One region of the Glutamicibacter arilaitensis Re117 genome, then DNA from elsewhere that is predicted to be linked to it. Evidence: riboswitches for the same ligand, from Rfam matches in the RefSeq annotation. Region 1 holds a riboswitch; each other region holds the start of a gene.
The links. A riboswitch is a leader RNA that binds a small molecule or an ion and turns the genes downstream of it on or off. The one in region 1 is predicted to bind S-adenosylmethionine.
Positions count from the first base shown of each region.

Region 2: linked by a shared signal. The riboswitch ahead of AARI_RS04000 (O-acetylhomoserine aminocarboxypropyltransferase/cysteine synthase family protein) and the one ahead of AARI_RS18060 (flavin reductase family protein) in region 1 are both predicted to bind S-adenosylmethionine.
Region 3: linked by a shared signal. The riboswitch ahead of AARI_RS03410 (hypothetical protein) and the one ahead of AARI_RS18060 (flavin reductase family protein) in region 1 are both predicted to bind S-adenosylmethionine.
Region 4: linked by a shared signal. The riboswitch ahead of AARI_RS01700 (acyl-CoA dehydrogenase family protein) and the one ahead of AARI_RS18060 (flavin reductase family protein) in region 1 are both predicted to bind S-adenosylmethionine.

Region 1 covers NC_014550.1:3,803,219-3,807,933, forward strand. The annotation lists gene dnaB (replicative DNA helicase) at 1-638, opposite strand, end outside; gene AARI_RS18060 (flavin reductase family protein) at 1,294-1,794, opposite strand; SAM riboswitch class IV at 1,888-2,003, opposite strand; gene AARI_RS18065 (long-chain-fatty-acid--CoA ligase) at 2,379-3,986, shown strand; gene AARI_RS18070 (PaaI family thioesterase) at 4,002-4,418, shown strand.
Region 2 covers NC_014550.1:771,777-776,491, reverse strand. The annotation lists gene AARI_RS04010 (gamma carbonic anhydrase family protein) at 1-76, shown strand, start outside; gene AARI_RS19575 (hypothetical protein) at 142-453, opposite strand; gene AARI_RS04005 (cystathionine gamma-synthase) at 664-1,887, opposite strand; gene AARI_RS04000 (O-acetylhomoserine aminocarboxypropyltransferase/cysteine synthase family protein) at 1,884-3,197, opposite strand; SAM riboswitch class I at 3,286-3,376, opposite strand; partial or broken gene AARI_RS03995 (LysR family transcriptional regulator) at 3,609-4,551, opposite strand; gene AARI_RS03990 (DUF1852 domain-containing protein) at 4,674-4,715, shown strand, end outside.
Region 3 covers NC_014550.1:641,016-645,730, forward strand. The annotation lists gene AARI_RS03400 (LOG family protein) at 1-717, shown strand, start outside; gene AARI_RS03405 (VIT1/CCC1 transporter family protein) at 780-1,883, opposite strand; gene AARI_RS03410 (hypothetical protein) at 1,939-2,205, opposite strand; SAM riboswitch class IV at 2,222-2,335, opposite strand; gene AARI_RS03415 (cupin domain-containing protein) at 2,618-3,181, shown strand; gene AARI_RS03420 (hypothetical protein) at 3,319-3,735, shown strand; gene speB (agmatinase) at 4,037-4,715, shown strand, end outside.
Region 4 covers NC_014550.1:270,424-275,138, reverse strand. The annotation lists gene AARI_RS01705 (LLM class flavin-dependent oxidoreductase) at 1-757, opposite strand, end outside; gene AARI_RS01700 (acyl-CoA dehydrogenase family protein) at 811-2,142, opposite strand; SAM riboswitch class I at 2,158-2,249, opposite strand; SAM riboswitch class I at 2,516-2,616, shown strand; gene AARI_RS01695 (ABC transporter ATP-binding protein) at 2,623-3,444, shown strand; gene AARI_RS01690 (aliphatic sulfonate ABC transporter substrate-binding protein) at 3,530-4,552, shown strand; gene AARI_RS01685 (ABC transporter permease) at 4,559-4,715, shown strand, end outside.

The sequences.
Region 1 (4,715 bases):
ATCTGGCCGCCCTTAAGTCCCTGGGTCAGTTCATCGAATTCGTAGAATCCGGTAGGTACGCCGGTAATGCCGTCACCAGCATTCGCCGCATTCTCAATTTCATCGACCGTATCTTCGATGATGTCCGAGAGGCGCACGTAGTCTTCACTGTTGCGGTTTTCGGCAACCTTGTAAACCTCTGCCTGGGCTTCGTTGACGATGGCGTCAACTTCACCATCTGGCGAATAACCCATCTGGACAATGCGGGTACCTGCGTCGACCAATCGGCGCAGCACAGCACGTTCACGCACGATTTCTGCGTAGTACCCTGCGTTGGCTGCAGTTGGAACCTGCTGGATGAGGTTATGCAGGTATGCTGCACCGCCAATGCGTGAAATCTCTCCGCGCTTGGTCAGCAAGTCGGCAACTGTCACCGCATCAGCTGGTTCGCCGCGACCATAGAGGTCAACAATCGCCTCATAGATGGATTCGTGGGCCGGGCGATAGAAGTCGGTGCCACGGATGGCTTCGACCACATCAGCAATGGCGTCCTTGGAGAGCATCATGCCGCCGAGGACCGACATTTCGGCCTCAACATCCTGTGGCGGCTTACGCCCTGCGTCGGATTCTCGTCCTTCATAAACCGGCTCAGCACTCATTGCAGACACTTCCATCCCTATTGACCCGCTGAGAAAAATTCTCCCTGCCTCATGGCAACGCTCCATCATGTCAGTCGACACGGACATTTGGATATTAAGCGCCTGTGGATATTTCTCTCCCAAAGCCAACAGTAGGGGTGTTATTAACAGGCGTAAACCTCATTATCCACAGAATATGTGGATAACCACGCTGTACCTGTGGACGTCCCTGTTCACTGTCTGGGGAGAACTCTGTGGATTACCCCACTTTGTACCTATCAAACTGGATGTGACTAGGCTTTTTCGGTTTACACACCTGTGGACAGAAAGTATATTCATTGAAGGTCACGGCATCACGCCCAGAGTTATCAACACCCAAAATCACCCAGTTTCCGGGGTTTTTCGCTCCTTGTGCACATTTCCCCACCCCCAGTCCACAGTTCTGTGGATATCCTTGTGGATACTCGAAGTTTCACAAAACCCTTAGTCATCCCGGATTAAATTCATCCGAATACGTCAAAACCGTGAATAGTCCACAATCGGCGGCCCTCGTACCCCAGGGTCCGGTGGATAACTTATTGTGCGTAACGGTGAGGCGAACAGGCGCGCGCTTAAAACAAACAGCGCCGACTGGATCAACTAAATGAACCAGCCGGCGCTGAAAGCTAAGAGGGTTTTATACCAGTTCAGGAACTGGCAGCGAGTGGAACTGCGAATCATGGAAGATCTGTGGCAGGTGCCCTGAGGTGCGATGCCCATGAACTTCCAAAAGAACTACCCAGTGATCGCCTGCTTCGACTTCGTTGTAGATTGAGGTCTCCAGCCAAAGCGTGGAATCGTCAACAAAGAGCGCACCCTGATCTGTGCCGGTGGTTTCGATACCGCGGAATCGATCGCCATTCTTCGAAGCAATCTGCGCGCAAACACCGTCATTGCGTTCACTGAGCACCGAGACACCAATGCGACCAGCGTCGCGCAGCTTGGGCCAGGTGTTCGAGGATTTCTGCACCGCGAACATTACCAATGCAGGTTCAAGGGAAACGCCAACGGTAAACGATGAAGCGACAATGCCGGTCTTCTCGCCGTCCAATTCAGCACAAAGGGCGGCTACGCCCGAGGGGTGCTGAGCGAATACCTTGCGTAGGGTCAACGGGTCAAGTTCAAGATTCAATGACATGGCTCGATTCCTTCGGTCTTGCCCACCGCGCAGTAGCTCGCAAGCTAAGGCTTCTTGTTACCCGAAGCCGCTTGAGCTGAAATCCCGCGCCGTGTGCGGTACTTGTTCCAGCACATTTGTGTGGAACCGAATCCTCACCTGGAGCACCCCACTACCGTTGAGAGGGTTGCCGATCAGCAAGCCAGGGCTTATAGCTGATGCTCTTGATTCTGATTAAAACGATATGGCCCATGACGAAGAAGCGTCAAACATTTCACTTCGCAAATCGCAATATTTAAAGAAATGTTCGATTCAACCCGTCACTAGCGCGCATTTGGCAGTCTTTTATTCGTTGAATGACGTTGTCGCTAGAACCTTCCGGCCGACGAGCGCAGCAAGGCCCCGCGACCGCCGAATCGGCATGAGATCAGCATTCTTCCGGAAACTAGAGCCCTGCCGCGAATTCCCTACCGCCCACCGTAATGAAACTTGGTTTCTCCGCATGACGCCGAGGTTCATGCCATTATTGGTCACAGAGTGCGTTGAGTCACACTCCTGCTTAATGTTGACCGTACCCGCGATGACGATTGAGGAATAGCCACACCATGGTAGAGATTCAGGCCAACCATTCAGAATTGACCCCACTGCGCTTCCTGGAACGCACCGCCGAGGTCTACCCGAATAAAAGCGCCGTCATCCATGGAACCCGCAGCTATTCCTATAACGAGTTCGAAGCACGAGTGCACCGCTTTGCCCAAGCGCTCAAAGCACGCATTGAGCCCGGTGACCGCGTCGCCGTACTGGCGCCGAACACTCCAGAGATGCTCATGGCGCACTACGCCGTGCCGCTGGCCGGTGGCGTGCTCATTGCCCTGAACACCCGGCTTTCGGCCCACGAACTGCAGTACATCGTTGATCATTCTGAGGCGAAGCTGATGCTCGCCGATACCGAACTGCTGGAAAACGCCGAGACCCTGCGCCGGGAGAACCCGACGCTGGATGCCCTCATCGAGATCACCGATGACCAATATGACGGAGCACGCCCAAACGTCCAGGTCGATGCCACCCTGGATGAGCTGCTGGCCGAAGCCTCCGATGAAAAGCTTCCCTACGCGATCGCTGACGAACGGGCTCCGATCACCCTGAACTACACCTCGGGCACCACCGGCAAGCCCAAGGGCGTGCTCTACTCGCACCGCGGCAGCTACCTGAACTCCTTGGGCGAAGCGCACCACCAGGGCTTCACCGCACAAACCCGCTACTTGTGGACTCTGCCGATGTTCCACTGCAATGGCTGGTGCACCCCGTGGGCGGTCACGGCGGCCGGTGGCACCCACCTGAGCCTGCGCGGGGTGCGAGAAGATGCTGTTTGGGATGCCATCGAGAATCTGGGGACCACCCACCTGTGCGGCGCCCCGACCGTCTGCTCCATCATCGCCGACTCCACCCGCGCCCACCAGCTCGATTCCCCGCTGCGCATCACCACCGCAGGCGCTCCCCCGTCACCGGCAATCATCTCCAAGCTGCAGAAGCTGGGCATCGAGGTCGTCCACGTCTATGGGCTCACCGAGGTCTACGGGCCGTACACGGTCTGCGAGTACCAGGATGAATGGGATGAGCTCGATGGCCCGGGCCGGGCCGCGAAACTGGCACGCCAAGGCGTTGGCATGATCACCGCCGAGTCCGCGCGCATTGTTGATGAGAACATGAACAATGTGCCGGCGGATGGGCAGACCATGGGTGAAATCGTGCTGCGCGGCAATAACGTCATGATCGGCTACTACCGCGACGAAGCGGCCACCGCCCAAGCTTTCCATGGCGGCTGGTTCCACACCGGCGACCTCGGCGTCATGCACCCGGACGGCTACATCCAGGTGCGCGACCGGGCCAAGGACATCATCATTTCCGGCGGCGAGAACATCTCCACCATCGAGGTGGAACAGGCCCTCGCGTCGCATCCAGAGGTGCTGGATCTTGCAGTCATCGGCGTCGCCGATGAGAAATGGGGTGAGCGTCCGGTGGCTTATGTCATCCGCGCCAGCGGATCCACCCTGGATGCCGAAACCCTGATCGGCTTCGCCCGCGAAAAGCTGGCCGGATTCAAGGTGCCGCGCACCATCGTCTTCCCGCAGGATCTGCCGCGCACCTCCACTGGTAAGGTGCAGAAGAATGTCCTGCGCGCCCAGGCGCTCGAAGACAGCACAACGAACTAGCCCGAGGACCAGTAATTGGATAAGCCAGCACCACGGATTCCCGACAAGACCAGCCGATTCAGCGCAAGCATCGGATTGGAATTCGATGAAATCACTGCCACTGAAGTACGTGCCCACGCGACGTTGGACGAGAACCACCACACCCCGTGGGGCGTGGTCCATGGCGGCGTGTACGCCTCGATGATCGAGAGCGCAGGGTCGGTTGGCGCCAGCTATGCGGTGGCCGAACGCGGGCAATTCGCCGTCGGAGTGCATAACGCAACCGATTTCCTGCGCCCATCCACCGGGGCGCGGGTCCAGGTGGTCGCCACCGCGCTGTTCCAAGGGCGCACCCAGCAGCTCTGGGAGGTCATCATCACCGATGAAGCCACCGGCAAGCAGCTCTCCCGTGGCCAACTGCGTACCCAGAATGTGGATCTGCCCAAGGGCTAAGGCATCCCTGCAGATGGGATTCGACTACGCGGCGTTCAAGGCACCAGTTCCGACACCACAAGGTTTAAGGAACGACGTAGAAGCCTGCCTCTGCACCTAGTTTCTCTTGCCGTAGCTTTCGAACGTTCAATCACACGTTAGGTTTACCCGTCAGCCCCTAAGTAGCAGCAACGGTGCCTCACGAAACCCAAACACCCAACAACGTATCGACGAAGGCGTGGCTTCGACACCTGGGTACACGACAAGAATGCCTTGGGTTTGCGAATAGAAACGGCGACGGACGCATGCCCGTTTGGG
Region 2 (4,715 bases), 830 kb from region 1:
AGAAGTCGCCGGGTTGAAGACCAACGCTGATCACTATCTCGTGCTGGCAGCCAAGCATCTGGAAGCCAACGCCTAGAGTTTGCGAGGTTCTGGAAGCGCACTGCTTCCAGGACCTTTCGCTTTAAGCATTGTGCGTGCTGCTCATGGCTGGGCGATTTCGACGTCCAGCAACCCAGCACGCCACTTCACCGTGGTCTCCTCCGCCAATGCTTCGGCCTCCAACCCTTCGGCCGGAGTCATGAAATAGGTGTTGATCCGCAAATTCTGCGCCGGATCCAACCCCGGCGGCAACAGCACCATCGGCCGGCTCCCAGGGATCTTCACCGCCTGGAACAACCCGCAATGCCTGGCCGTATGGTGAATCAAGCAATTCAACACCGCAGACTTGATATCAGTGCGCCCGCCCTTCTCCCACGGATCCAGATGATCCGTTTCGCACCTCTGCGCCGGCATGCTGCACCCGGGATCGGAACAGCCTCGATAGGCTGCCCGGAGTGCTCGGACTTGTGCCTTAGACCAAGTCAGCGAGGTTGATCTCGGCGCGTAGCTGAGCCTCGATATGCTCGATGAGCCGATTGAGAATTCCGATCATGATTCCACCCTTCCCCAACTACTATTCTCCAGGGAAGGGGCGCGCCGCCCGATCATCGCGGACCGAAATGATCAGGCGTTTTCTAGGGCCTTCTCGCGCACGACGGCGGGCTTGTGTACCGGCTGGGTCGCCCGGGCGGCGGCCAGGCCGCGTTCCAGATCAGCAATCAGGTCGTCGGCTTCCTCGATGCCCACCGAGAGGCGGACCAGGTTGGCCGGGATTTCCAGCGGGGTGCCGATCAGCGAAGCATGGGTCATTTCGCGCGGATAGCAGACCAGGGATTCCACCCCGCCCAGGGAGACCGAGAGCTGGAAGTACTCCATGGATTGGGCGAAGGCGCGGGCGGCGGCTTCATCAGAGAGCTGCAAGGAGAGGATCCCGCCAAAGCCGCGGCCGGCCGCGGACTGGGATTTGGCCAGCTCGTGGCCCGGATGGCGTTCCAGTCCCGGGTAGTAGACGCGGGTGACTTCGGGCTGGTCATCGAGCCAGCGGGCCAGGGTGGAGGCGGTAGCCCCGTGGCGTTCCATGCGCAGGCCCAGGGTCTTCAGCCCGCGGGCGGCCAGGTAGGAATCCTGCGGACCGGAGACCGCTCCCCCGGCGAACTGCTGGTAGCCCACGGCTTCGGCCAGGCTCTGCCCGCGGTGCAGGTGGTCGGCCACGATGACAGCGCCACCGAGCACATCGGAGTGCCCGCCGATGTACTTGGTGGTGGAATGGACCACCGCGTGGGCGCCGAAATCCAGCGGCCGCTGCAGGTACGGGGTGGCGAAGGTGTTGTCCACCACCAGCAGGGCGCCGTGCTCGGCCGCGATGGCTGCCCAGCCGGCCAGGTCGGCGATGCCCAGCAGCGGGTTGGACGGGGTCTCCACCCAGAGCAGCGCGGTGTTCGGGCGCACCGCGGCGCGCACCGCATCCAGGTTGGTGATGTCCACCGCGGAAGAGGTGATCCCCCATTTGCCGTGCAGCTTGGAGATCAGCCGGTTGGTGCCGCCGTAGCCGTCGGCGCCCAGGATGATGTGGTCGCCCGGTTCCAGCACTGCGCGCAGCAGTGCGTCTTCGGCGGCGATCCCCGAAGCGAAGGAGAAGCCGGCGGCGCCGCCTTCCAGCGCGGCGAGCTGGGATTCGAAGCCGTTGCGGGTCGGGTTGGAGCCGCGCGAGTACTCGTGCCCGGCGCGCAGCACGTTGATGCCGTCCTGGATGAAGGTGCTGGTCTGGTAGATCGGCGGGATCACCGCACCGGTGTGCGGATCCTTGTGCTGGCCGGCGTGCACGGCCAGGGTGTTGAAGCCGCTCATGCGAAACTCACTTCCTTGGTGCCGGCGGTGGCCTGGGTTGCGGCCAATGCAAGATCCAGCGATTGGGTGATATCTGCGAGCAGGTCGGCGGGGTCTTCCAATCCCACCGACAGGCGCAGGGTGGAGGTGTTCAGGCCGGCGTCGGCCAGCTGCTGCTCCGAGAGCCGGCAGTGCGTCATGGTCGCCGGGTGGGAGACCATGGTGCGGGTGTCCCCCACATTCGCGGCCAGGGAAATCAGCTTGAGCCCGTCGATCACCGGGGAAACCAGGGATGGGTGGGCCAGCTCGATGGCCAGCACGCAGCCGGTGCCCTTCGGCGCCAGCGCCCGGGCCAGCTCGTGGCTGGGGTGCTCGGGCAACGACGGGTGGTGGATGGCGGCAATGCCCGGATACTCGGCAAGCGCGTCGATCAGCCTGGTGACGCTGCGCTGCACGTGGGCGGCGCGCACCGGCAGGGTCTCGATGCCTGCCAGGATGCCCTGGGCGCTGGCCGGGGCCAGGGTCGGGCCCAGGTCGTGCAGGAACTTGGAGCGCACCAGCATCGCGTAGGCGGCCGGTCCGTGGCGCTCAAGCAGCGACGTGCCATTCAGCCGCACCCGCGGGGCGGCGATCTGCGGCCAGCGGGAGGAATCGGAGAAGTCGAAAGTTCCCGAATCCACCACTACCCCGCCGAGCACCGAGCCGTGCCCGGCCAATCCCTTGGTGGCCGAGTGCACCACGATATCCGCACCGAGTTCCAGCGGGCGCACATTCAGCGGCGTGGCCAGGGTGTTATCGACAACCACCGGGATGTTGCGCTCGTGCGCGATCGCCGCAATGGCCGGGATGTCGGCCACGGTGCACAGCGGGTTGGAGACCGACTCCAGGAAGAACGCCCGGGTGTCCGACTCAATGGCAGCGGCCCAAGCGGACGGATCGGCCTGGTCGACAAAGCTGACGCGGATCCCGAAGTCCGCGAAGGTGTCGGTGAACAGGTCCACGGTGCCGCCGTAGAGCGAGGAGGAGGCCACGATGTGCTTGGGTCCCTGGGTCAGGGCAAGCAGGGACAGGGCCACGGCGGCCTGCCCGGTGGCGGTGGCCACCGCGTGGGCCCCGCCTTCCAGGGCGGCCACGCGCTGTTCGAGAATCGAGACGGTGGGGTTGCCGGTGCGCGAGTAGGTGAAGCCGGCCTGGCGCAGGGCGAACTTCTCGATCGCTTCGGCATGCGATGCGAATTGGTAGGCCGCGGAATTGTGCAGTGGCGGCAGCATCGGGCGGAAGTCTCCGCTCGGGCGGTACCCTGCGTGCACCGCGTCGGTTTCCTGGCTCATGGCTCCTCCTCGTTTCTCTGCGAGGGAGTGCACCGATTGGCATCGTGCGGCGGCACGAAGCACAGTACGCAAAAACGCGTTCGGAACTGCTCCATCGTTCCTGGCATTAGCACCTTTCGGTTTCCCGATGGTTGCTGCGACGTCAACGAGCCAGATCTCTTAGTCGCTCTTGATGGTTTGTTGTTCCTCCATGGTTGGCCATGGGCCGCAAACGGTGCAAGCGTTATCGGGCGGCCGGCTTCATACAAGGCCGCCAGGCTTCATATGACTTCTCGTTGTCATGATGACGCGGTGACCGGCAGCACTTTATGACGCGAAGTTTTGAGATGAATCGGCGTGATGTAGAGGTTTTGCTGGAAGTTTGTGACGATGTGCCGGTGCTCGGTGACCGGGAGTTACGCCACTGGCGGCTCAGCCGAGCACTTCTACCCCGAAGCTGGCGACCACGGTGCGCACTTCTTGCAGGTAGCGCTGGGCCTGGTCGGTGAGCGGGATGGCGGCGTGGTCGATCCAGCCGATTTCGATGCGCTCCTCGATGGCCAGCGGGATGGCCACGATGGAGGGGGTCCAGCTCGTCGCTGATGATGCCGGTGGAGATCGTGTACCCGCCCAAGCCGATCATGAGGTTGAAGATGGTGGCGCGGTCCGAGACCTGGATTTCGCGCTGGCTGGAGCGCGTGGAGAGCACCTCTTCGGCGAAGTAGAACGAGTTGTTCGCCCCCTGGTCGAAGGTCAGCCGGGGCAGGTCTTCGAGGTCTTCGAGCGTGACCTGGGTACGGGTGGCCAGCGGGTTGCTGCGCGAGATGAAAATATGCGGATCGGCCAGGAACAGCGGGTGGAAGACCAGCCGGGATTCGCGCAGCAGCTTGTCGATGACCTTCCGGTTGAAGTCGTTGCGGTACAGGATCCCGATGTCGCTGCGCAGCGTGCGCACGTCCTCGATGATCTGCTCGGTGCGGGTCTCGCGCAGCGAAAACTGGTACTCCTCGGCCCCGCTGGCCTGCACCATCCGCACGAAGGCATCCACCGAAAAGGAGTAGTGCTGGGTCGAGACGCCCAGCAGCCGCCGGGCTGAGGGTCGGCCGAGATATCGATGTTCAAGAAGCTCCACCTGCTCGAGCACCTGCCGGGCGTAGCCCAGGAATTCTGCGCCTTCGGCGGTGAGTGTCACTCCCCTGGCCGAGCGCATCAGCAAGGTGCGCCCCACCCGTGATTCAAGTTCCTTCATCGCTGAGGACATGCTGGGCTGCGCGACGTAAATGAGGTCGGCGGCAGCCGAGATCGACCCCTCCGAGGCGACCGCCACGAAATAGCGAAGTTGCTGCAGCGTCAATCCATTTGTTCCCTGTACCATAGCCAGAGTCTATATGAATCCATAGTTATATCGAGTTACCCGATATCAAGAATCTCCCTGCATGATTGACGCATCGACTTCCCCTCGGCCTGCCCAGGCCTCCCAAATACAGATTGGCCATCATGGCAGACGCATTAAATTTCAGCATTAGCACCACCAGATTC
Region 3 (4,715 bases), 700 kb from region 1:
TATGAAGGCATGTTCCAGGACACTCCGATCATCGGGGTGATGGGCGGCCACGCGATGAACCGCGGCACTGTCGAGTACGCGCGAGCTGTAGAGCTGGGGCGGATGATTACCCGGGCGGGCTATGCGGTGGCTACCGGCGGTGGGCCTGGCGCAATGGAAGCGGCCAATGCTGGAGCGTGGTTGGCTGACTATGAACCAGAGGACATCACTACGGCGTTGCGGATGCTGGCCGAGGCGCCGGATGCGATCCACCAGCGTACCGGTTGGGCAAGAACTGCGTTGATGGTCAAAGAACGCTTCCCCAGCCAGCGCCAGTCCCTTGGCGTGCCGACCTGGTTTTACGGTCATGAGCCGCCGAACCTGTTCGCCACCGGGATTGCCAAGTTCTTCACCAATTCCATTCGCGAAGCTATTTTGCTGGAGCAATCCAATGGAGGGCTGGTTGTCCTGCCGGGGGCCGCTGGCACGGTGCAGGAAATCTTCCAGGACGCCTGCGAAAACTATTACGCCACTGGGGCCCGAGTGGTGCCGATGGTGCTCATTGGCAAGGACTACTGGACCAAGGACCTGCCGGCGTGGCCGTTGCTGCAAGCACTGGCCAAGGAGCGGGTCATGGAGCAGAAGATCGCGCTAGTGGATACGGCCGAAGAAGCCATGGCGTTCATCGAATCCATGACGACGCTGCGCCGGCGCACCCGGCATCCACAGGGCAGCTGAATCAGGCATGGAAAATGCCGGTACAGGCGAAGCTGTACCGGCATGCGCAAGGTGTCGGGCCGCTAGCTGACGCTGACGTCGAAGATCAGGCCCAAGCAATAGGTGACGGCAGCCGCTCCCCAGCCGATGGCCAGCTGGCGCAGGCCTCGTTTGAATGGGGACGCGCCGGAGAGCAAGCCGACGATGCCGCCGGTAATCATCAAGGCGATGCCAACCAGCACCACGGAGATGATGACTGCGCTCAGGCCGGATAGGCCGAAGATATAAGGCAGGATCGGCACAATAGCGCCGGACGCAAAAAGGAAGAACGAGGTAGTGGCCGCTCCGGTCGCCGATCCCAGCTCTTCATGTTCTTTTTCAAGTTCTGCGCTGCGGCCTTCTGGGTTCAACGAGAAGCCGGGATTGCAGTCACAGGTGAACATGCCCATGCGTTCGGCCGCACGGTGCTCGGCATCCTCATCGCTCATTCCTCGGGCCTTGTAGATCAGCAGCAGCTCGTTGGCATCGAGGTCCAGGTTCGGGGCTGCAGTGAGCGTGACCTGGGTTGGGCGCGAAGCGGTCAGCAGCTCGCGCTGGGAACGTACTGAGACGTATTCGCCAGCGGCCATGGACAGCGCACCGGCCAGCAAACCAGCAACGCCGGAGAACAGCACGAAGGTTGCCGAGACACCGGTGGCGCCGATACCCATGATCAGCGCCAGGTTGGAAACCAGCCCATCGTTGGCACCGAAGACCGCGGCGCGGAAGTTGCCTGAAAGACGTGCGCGGCCAGCGGTAGCCAGCGCACGGACTACTTCCTCGTGGACCTGTTCGTCGGCTGCCATCTGTGCGGTGGCATCCTTGTCATCACGGTAGGGGGAGCTGCTTTCCGAGCGCTGGGCCATGGCCAGCACGAACACCGAGCCCAAGTGCAGTGCCAGGAAACGCAGCATGGTGCGGCGCAAGGATGGACGAACGTCTTTGACGTGTCCGCCGAGCTTGGTCCGCCAGTGTTCTTCGTGGCGTGTTTCGGCTTCGGCCAGGCCTAAGAGGATCTGCCGTTCCTGCCCGGTTTTCTTCTCCGCGAGGGCACGGTAGATGGCCCCTTCGGCGATTTCGTCGGCGAGGTATTGCCGCCATCGCTTAATCTGAGTTTTGCTTGGTTCGCTTGCTGAGTGCTGTGACATCGTGAAGATGACTCTCCTAGTACATGGAGTTTCCCAATGAAACCCGTGGGTCGGATCAGCTACCCAGTTTAGTCAGGGCTCCGTTGCTTGGGAATTTGGCAAGGCTAAAAGCAAATTTCTTGCCTGCAGGATCTGCGATTGCTGGCACTACGAGCAGCAAATTTGATGTTTCCGGGTCGAAGATCGGCCGTCTCACGCCCCGGGCAAGGAGTCGTTCAAGCCGCAGCGGATCCGCTACATATCGGATATGCCAGTGGCCTTCGGCTTTGAACTGCACCTGTCCGGTCTGGCGGTCGATGATTGGCAGGATTGGATACGTCATGGGGCTGCATCTCTCTGGCGAGCTCTTGCCCGTGCAACTGTTGATGCGCGGACCGCTTCCTCATCCGAACCACCCATGAACTTGGGGTTGGTGTGCGGCCAGTCGGAGCTTGGCGCCGCATCTCGTGAAGCAACAATTCTGATGCTACTGCCGGGGTGGGGACTTGAAGAAGTCATGGGGCGAAATATGACTGCCGCTTCGCTGCTGGAACCAGATGCAGTCGGCACACCAGGCCATCGAGCTGTTCACGACTCATAGGCAGTTCCCTAGGCATCTTCGGTGGGGTGAACGGGGCAGAATGAATGCCGATAGAGATCACCGCGTGTTTACCATTGGTAAACTTGCTCCGCAGGCCTTGAAACCGAAATGGATTGGGCTTTGCCGCTATGAGAATCGTCGATGGAGCCAAACGATGAAAACCTTGCCAGTTGAACCAACCGGTGCAGCGATCAATATTGGCGCGCGGCTGCGCGGGGTGCGCCAAACCCAGCGCATGACCATTGACCAAGTCGCCGAGCTTTCGGGACTGACCAAGGGCTTCCTCTCACGCGTCGAGCGCGACCTGACCAGCCCGTCGGTCTCGACCCTCTTGCGGCTGTGCGAAGTACTGAGCATTGAAGTCGGTACGCTCTTTGAAGTTCCGGAAACCAAACTTGTGCGACTGGAGCAGGCTCCTCGCGTTTCCCTCGGCGGTGATGGCATCACGGAGCAGCTGGTTACGCCTCGCAGCGAAAAGCGGGTGCAGATGATCCGTGCCGAGATCGCGCCGAAGGGCACCGGCGAAGCGGAACTGTATTCGGTGGATTGCGAGCTGGAAGTGCTGCATGTGATTGGCGGCAGGTTCGTGCTCGTATTACCTGATCAACGAGTGGAACTCGAAGCTGGCGACACTATAACTTTCCCCGGCCGTGAGCCGCACAGCTGGGAGAACGAGTCCGACCAGACCGCCGTGGTTACCTGGACGCTGATTCTCTAGTTGTCCGTCTCCAGCTTCTGTTCTGGAGGTGGGACAGTCCCTGCGCAGCCTTGCGTTGGCTGGTGGGCCGGCAAACCGCGTATTCTAGAAGCATTGCGTTGATTTGGGCGCTGGGATCGATAAGTGATGGGAGAGGTGTGAAAACACGGGAACCGACCACAACGCATGACCAATTGCGCAGCATCAGCTGGTGGGCTTCGATACTTTTCGGTGTCCTTGTCGGCACCACCCTGACCTGGATCCGCACCCAGCGCAATTTCTTTTTCATCGGCGCTGCGATTCTGGCGATCGTGATCGTGACCATCGGGGTGCGCACGATTCGCCGCCGCGCACGCTTCCCACTGATGGCCCAAGCGCATACCTCGTGGGTCTATATGTTGTGGACCGGGGTCTTGCTGATCTTGGCTGGACCAGTTCAGCTGGTGTACGTAGCCGATGATCTTTCTGAACTGACTATCAAGTCACTGATCATGTCCGCAGGTTTTTGCCTAGGTATCCATGAGGTCGATCGTGCGCTGGTTAAAGCCAGCAAGAAGCACTCTGACGAGAGCTGATCATCTTCATTGGGCGAAATAGCCTGAAATATAGTCAAAACTCCAAGACTTTGGCACCACGCGCTGGAAGTGCTTGCCCAGCAGAATCGTAGTTCTGCCAGCTGAACGCCAAGAACATAGTTGAAGCGAACGCCGCCACCCAATCCCGGGTGGCGGCGTTCTACATTTCTCCTGGATTCTTGTGGCGGAGGAAGCCTGATCTTGACGTGATCCAGCAGACAAAATAGCATAATAGAAAACTGAAGTTTCGTATTAGACAACTCTGGCTTTTGTGCTGTTGTGTCTTGGGGAGGAAGTTGCGATGAAGGAAATCCGTATCGAGGAAAATGGTCGTCTAGGGCCCATCAATGCTGCGATGATTCCGCGCTATGCAGGAGGCGGCACCTATGCCCGGCTTCCACGACTGGACCAAGTGGAGAAAGCCGACATCAAGATTGTCGGAGTGCCGTTTGATACCGGTGTTTCCTATCGTCCCGGTGCCCGCTTTGGTGCCAACCACGTACGTGAATCCTCGCGCCTGATCCGCCCCTACAACCCGGCGACAGATACCTCGCCGTTTGCGCAGAGCCAGGTGGCTGACGCAGGGGACATGGCGGTTAACCCGTTCAATATCAATGAGGCCATTGAAACCATTGAACACGAGGCACTGGAACTGACCAGCGATGGCTCCACCCTCGTCACCGTTGGTGGCGACCACACCATCGCGCTGCCCTTGCTGCGTGCCGCTTCGCAGCGCGCTGGAGCACCAGTTGCCATGCTGCACTTCGATGCGCACCTGGATACGTGGGATACCTACTTCGGCGCTGAATATACGCACGGCACTCCGTTCCGCCGTGCTGTTGAAGAAGGCATTTTGGACACCGAAGCAATCTGCCATGTCGGCACCCGCGGTCCGCTATACGGCAAAAAAGACTTGGAAGATGACAAGCGTTTCGGCTTTGGCATCGTGACCAGCTCCGATGTCTACTACCAGGGCGTAC
Region 4 (4,715 bases), 330 kb from region 1:
TAGGGCAATTCACGAAGATCGCCTCGGCGTTCGACGCCGCGAATTCGGTGCCGCGCTTGGAAGCGCCGGCCTGGTAGATCACCGGGGTGCGCTGGGTGGAAGGCTCGGTGATGGCGATGCCCGGAACCTTGAAGTACTTGCCTTCGTGGTTGATCGGGTGCACCTTGCCCGGGTCGGTGTAGATCCCGGTTTCCTTGTCGTTTTGCACCGCGTCGTCTTCCCACGAGCCTTCGAGCAGCTTGTAGACCACTTCGAGGTACTCATCGGCGTGGTTGTAGCGCTCGTCGTGCTCCATCTGGTCTTCCTGGCCCATGTTGCGGGCGGCCGATGGCAGGTAGCCGGTAACCACGTTCCAGCCCACCCGTCCATTGGTCAGGTGGTCCAAGGTGGCCAGGCGGCGGGCGAAGGCGTACGGGTGCTCATAGGCGGTGCCGGCAGTGACGCCGAAGCCCAGATTCTCGGTCACGGCGGCCATAGCCGAGACCAGCATCATCGGGTCGTTGACCGGTGCCTGGGCGCCGGAGCTCAGCGGGGTCACATTGGTGCCCTTGTAGACGTCGTAGGTACCCAGCACATCTGCCAGGAACAGCCCGTGGAACTTGCCCTTTTCCAGCACCTTGGCCAGGTGGGTCCAGTAGCCCAGGGTGTTGTAGGTCGATGCCTTGTCATCCGGGTGGCGCCACAAGCCCGGTGACTGGTGGACCACGCAGTTCATATCGAATGCGTTGAATAGGATCTCGCGCTTGTTCTCGCTCATTGTTGTGCCCCCGTAAATCGGTTAAGTGAATTGTTGCTGGTCTGTGCCAGGCCCTAGGCCCGATGGGTCGAGTCTTCGCCGGTAACTGACAGGCGCTGCGGCTGGACCCCGTTGATCTCGTAGTCCCCGACGATGCGTGCCTTGTAGATCGCCGGGTTATGCGTGGCAATGGTCCGCGCGTTGCGCCAGTGCCGGTCCAGATTGCAGCCGCTTCTGGTCGACGAAGCTCCAAGCCCGTCGAAAATCTTGCTGGTCACTCCGATAGCCAACGGCTGGACCACGGTTTGCGCGCGGTTGGCGGCAAGCTCGCAGACCGCATAGCGCTCTTCATCGTTCAACCCCGGATCGCCCAGAGCCGCTTCGACTTCAAGCACCGCTCCGATGACTACGGAGTCAGCAGCGAAGGATTCCGCTGATACTTCGCCCACCAGCTGCAGCACCTGGGGTTCCTGGTAAACAGGGACACCGGTACCGGTGGTGAAGATGCGGGTTCGCGACTGCACCGCACGGCGCAGGTCGTTCAGTGCCGCGCGGGCGATGCCCGCCTGCACCGCCATGAGAACCAGCTGGAAGATGGCAGCTTCGGAGTCATTGGTCTGCTGCGGCATGAAGCAATCCACCGGGACCTGGCGGAACTCGGTGGTCCCGGTTCCGGTCAGCCCCTGGCCGAAGCCATCCCAGTCATCAAGGATCTTCACGCCGCTTCGCTGGGTGGAGACTACCGCAATCTGGCGTCCGGCCAGTTCCGGGTGGGACACGGCAACGGTGGTCCAGTCGGCAAAGATGGTGCCCGTGCAGTAGTACTTCTCGCCGTCGACGACCCAGCGGCCATCCACGAGGCTGGCTGCGGTGTTCAAGGTGCCCAGGGCATTGCCCCCGCGTTCGGTATAGGCGTTGCCGATGATCTGGCCGGCGGCAATGCGCGCGATCCATTTCGTGCGCAGCGCCTCGTCATCCAGCGCCAACACGTTTTCCACGAAGGCGATGTGCGCACGCCACAGCTGTCCGACGTGGGAGTCCGCCTCGGACAGCTCGATGAGCAAACGGAATACATCTGACAGCCGGGCCCCGTAGCCTCCGTCTGCCACAGGAAGTCGCAGCGCGCCGAAGCGTTCGCGATTGAGCAATCCCACCTGTTCGAAGGGAAGCACCCGGTTCAGGTCGCGGTCTTTGGCGTTCGCAGCGATCTGGGAGAACACCGGACGGAAAATTCCAGCGAGCCGGTCGTACTGCTCATCCGCGCTAGGTCCCGGCGTAATTTTCAGCAATTGCCTTGTCGGAAGCTGTTCTTCGAAATTGTCCAGTTCCAGCGCGGTGGCCTGCGAAGGATCACTGAGCTGGTTGAAGTCCAGTCCGTCGGCATTGGGCGAATGGCCAATAGGCATCAAAATTCTCAATTCTTTCCATCGGTCCTGGCGGTAGCACCGTCCCGCGCTTGGGGTGGTTGCTGCGGCGTCTTCGAGCCAGATCTCTCAGCCGCTCTGGATGGGTCGTATCCATTTGTAGCCGTAACAATCGTGCGATTCCAAGCCCCGAAGTCACATTTCGTCTCGCGATGCGCACGGGGTTGGACGGCACTTGCGCGACCTATTGCCGGTGAGACCGAAGATGACTTGCACAGAATTGGCGAATGTCGCCCAAACACGCATCTAATGAAATAAATAACGAAATATCCTCCACATGTGACGTAGTTATCGAATATTTTTCATGTTACGCAAGATTTGCGTTCAATTCGTTCGAATGCCTGTAATGGATGAGTAACCATCCCGAGCGGCCGAGAGATCTGGCTCTACGACGCCGCAGCAACCACCTACGGACTACCCTCCGCAGGCCGGTGCTACCGCCAGGAACGATGGAGATGAATCATGGCTCTTACTTACGCAGCGCCCCCAACGGGGACAAGCGCCGCCTCTTCTGGTGCATTGGATGTCAGCTTCACCGACGTCTCACGCACCTTTACTACCAAGAAGGAAAGCCGCACCGTACTAGCGGCTATCAACTTGCAGATAACCGCGGGCCAGGTCGTCGCGATCCTCGGTGCCAGCGGCTGCGGCAAGTCCACCCTGCTGCGTTCGGTATCCGGCCTGGACCACCCGTCGACCGGTTCCATCCGCACGGGCAACCACGATGTGAACGGCATCAACGATCTGTGCGCCGTCGCTTTCCAAGAACCGCGATTGCTGCCATGGCGATCGGTTCGCGAAAACATTGCCCTCGGGCTGGCACCAGGCACTGAAAAGTCCGCCGGCGAGACGCTCATCGATGAACTGATCGAGCTCACCGGATTGAGCCACGCAGCGCACCTGCGCCCACGGGAAATTTCCGGCGGCATGGCCCAGCGGGTATCGCTGGCCCGCGCATTGGCCCGCCGCCCAGGAGTGCTGCTCCTAGACGAACCCTTCGGCGCACTGGACGCACTGACCCGCTTGAAGATGCAAGACCTGCTGCTGTCCATCCACAAGTCGTTCCCCACCACCGTTTTGATGGTGACCCACGATGTGGATGAAGCCTTGACGCTCGCTGATCGGGTCATTGTCCTGGGCCGCGCCGGCACCACCGGCGCCGCAAGCGTCATCGAGGACCTGTCCTTGCACGCCGCTCAACCGCGTCGGCACACCGACAGCCAGTTTGCCGCACACCGCGCACATCTGTTGCGCCTGCTGGGCGTCGATCCCACCAATCACTAGCCCCATGCGCCTCACGGCGCCTTGGAGTTTTCATCCCAAGTGGCTAGTTTCCACCTCACTTGCACGCACATTATTAGGATTTTCTATGCTTTCGAACCGCTTCACCCGCCGTACCGCATTGTCCGCCGCCGCCCTGCTGCTTGGCACCTCGGCGCTTGCCGGTTGCGCCGGCGAAAACGCTACGGCCGCCAACGCGGACAAGACGCTGTCCATCGATTTCGCTACCTACAATCCACTGAGCCTGGTGCTCAAGGAGAAGGGCTGGCTGGACGAAGCTGCTAAGGAATCCGGCGTCAGCGTTGAATGGATCCAGTCCGCTGGTTCCAACAAGGCCAACGAAGCGCTGCGAGCTGACGCAATCGACGTGGGCTCCACCGCAGGTTCGGCCGCATTGCTGGCCCGCTCCAACGGTTCGCCGATCAAGACCATCGCGTTGTACTCGCAGCCTGAATGGGCCGCGCTGGTGATCGGCAAGGATTCGAAGATCAGCTCCGTGAAGGATCTGAAGGGCAAGACCGTCGCAGCCACCAAGGGCACCGACCCGTACTTCTTCCTGCTGCAGAGCTTGGAAGAAGCCGGGCTCAGCGAAGACGACATCAAGCTGCAGAACCTGCAGCATGCCGACGGGCGTACCGCATTGGCCAATGGTTCGGTTGATGCTTGGAGCGGCTTGGATCCGATCATGGCCGCCGCCGAAGAAGACGGCGCCTCGCTGGTATACCGCAACCTTGATTTCAACACCTACGGTGCGCTGAATGCCCGCGAAGACTTCATCGAAGAAAGCCCGGAACTGGCGCAGCTGGTGGTCGACTCCTACGAAAAGGCGCGTGCCTGGGCTACCGAGAACCCTGAAGAGACCGCCGAGATCCTCGCAGACGTGGCCGGCCTGGGGCCTGAGGTTGCCACCACGGTGATCGAAGAACGCTCCAACCTCGATGTTCCGGCAGCACCTAGCGAAAAGTACACCAGCGTGCTGCTCAACATCGGCCCGACCCTGGTAGCCAGCGGCGATGTCTCCAAGCAGGAATCGGTCGATGAAGCTCTGGCGACCCTGGTCGATGACCAGTTCGCCACCCAGGCCGATGCAACAAAGATTTCCGGAGAATAATCAGCGATGAGTACTCCAACCGTGCCTCAAACCCGCAAGGCCCAGCCCGCGGGCAGACAGAAATCAGAAATCGCGGCCACCATCTTGCGCGCACCGAAGTGGTTGCTCGCATCGGTTCTTCCGATTCTCACACTGGCCGTGTGGCAATACGTGACCGTCACCG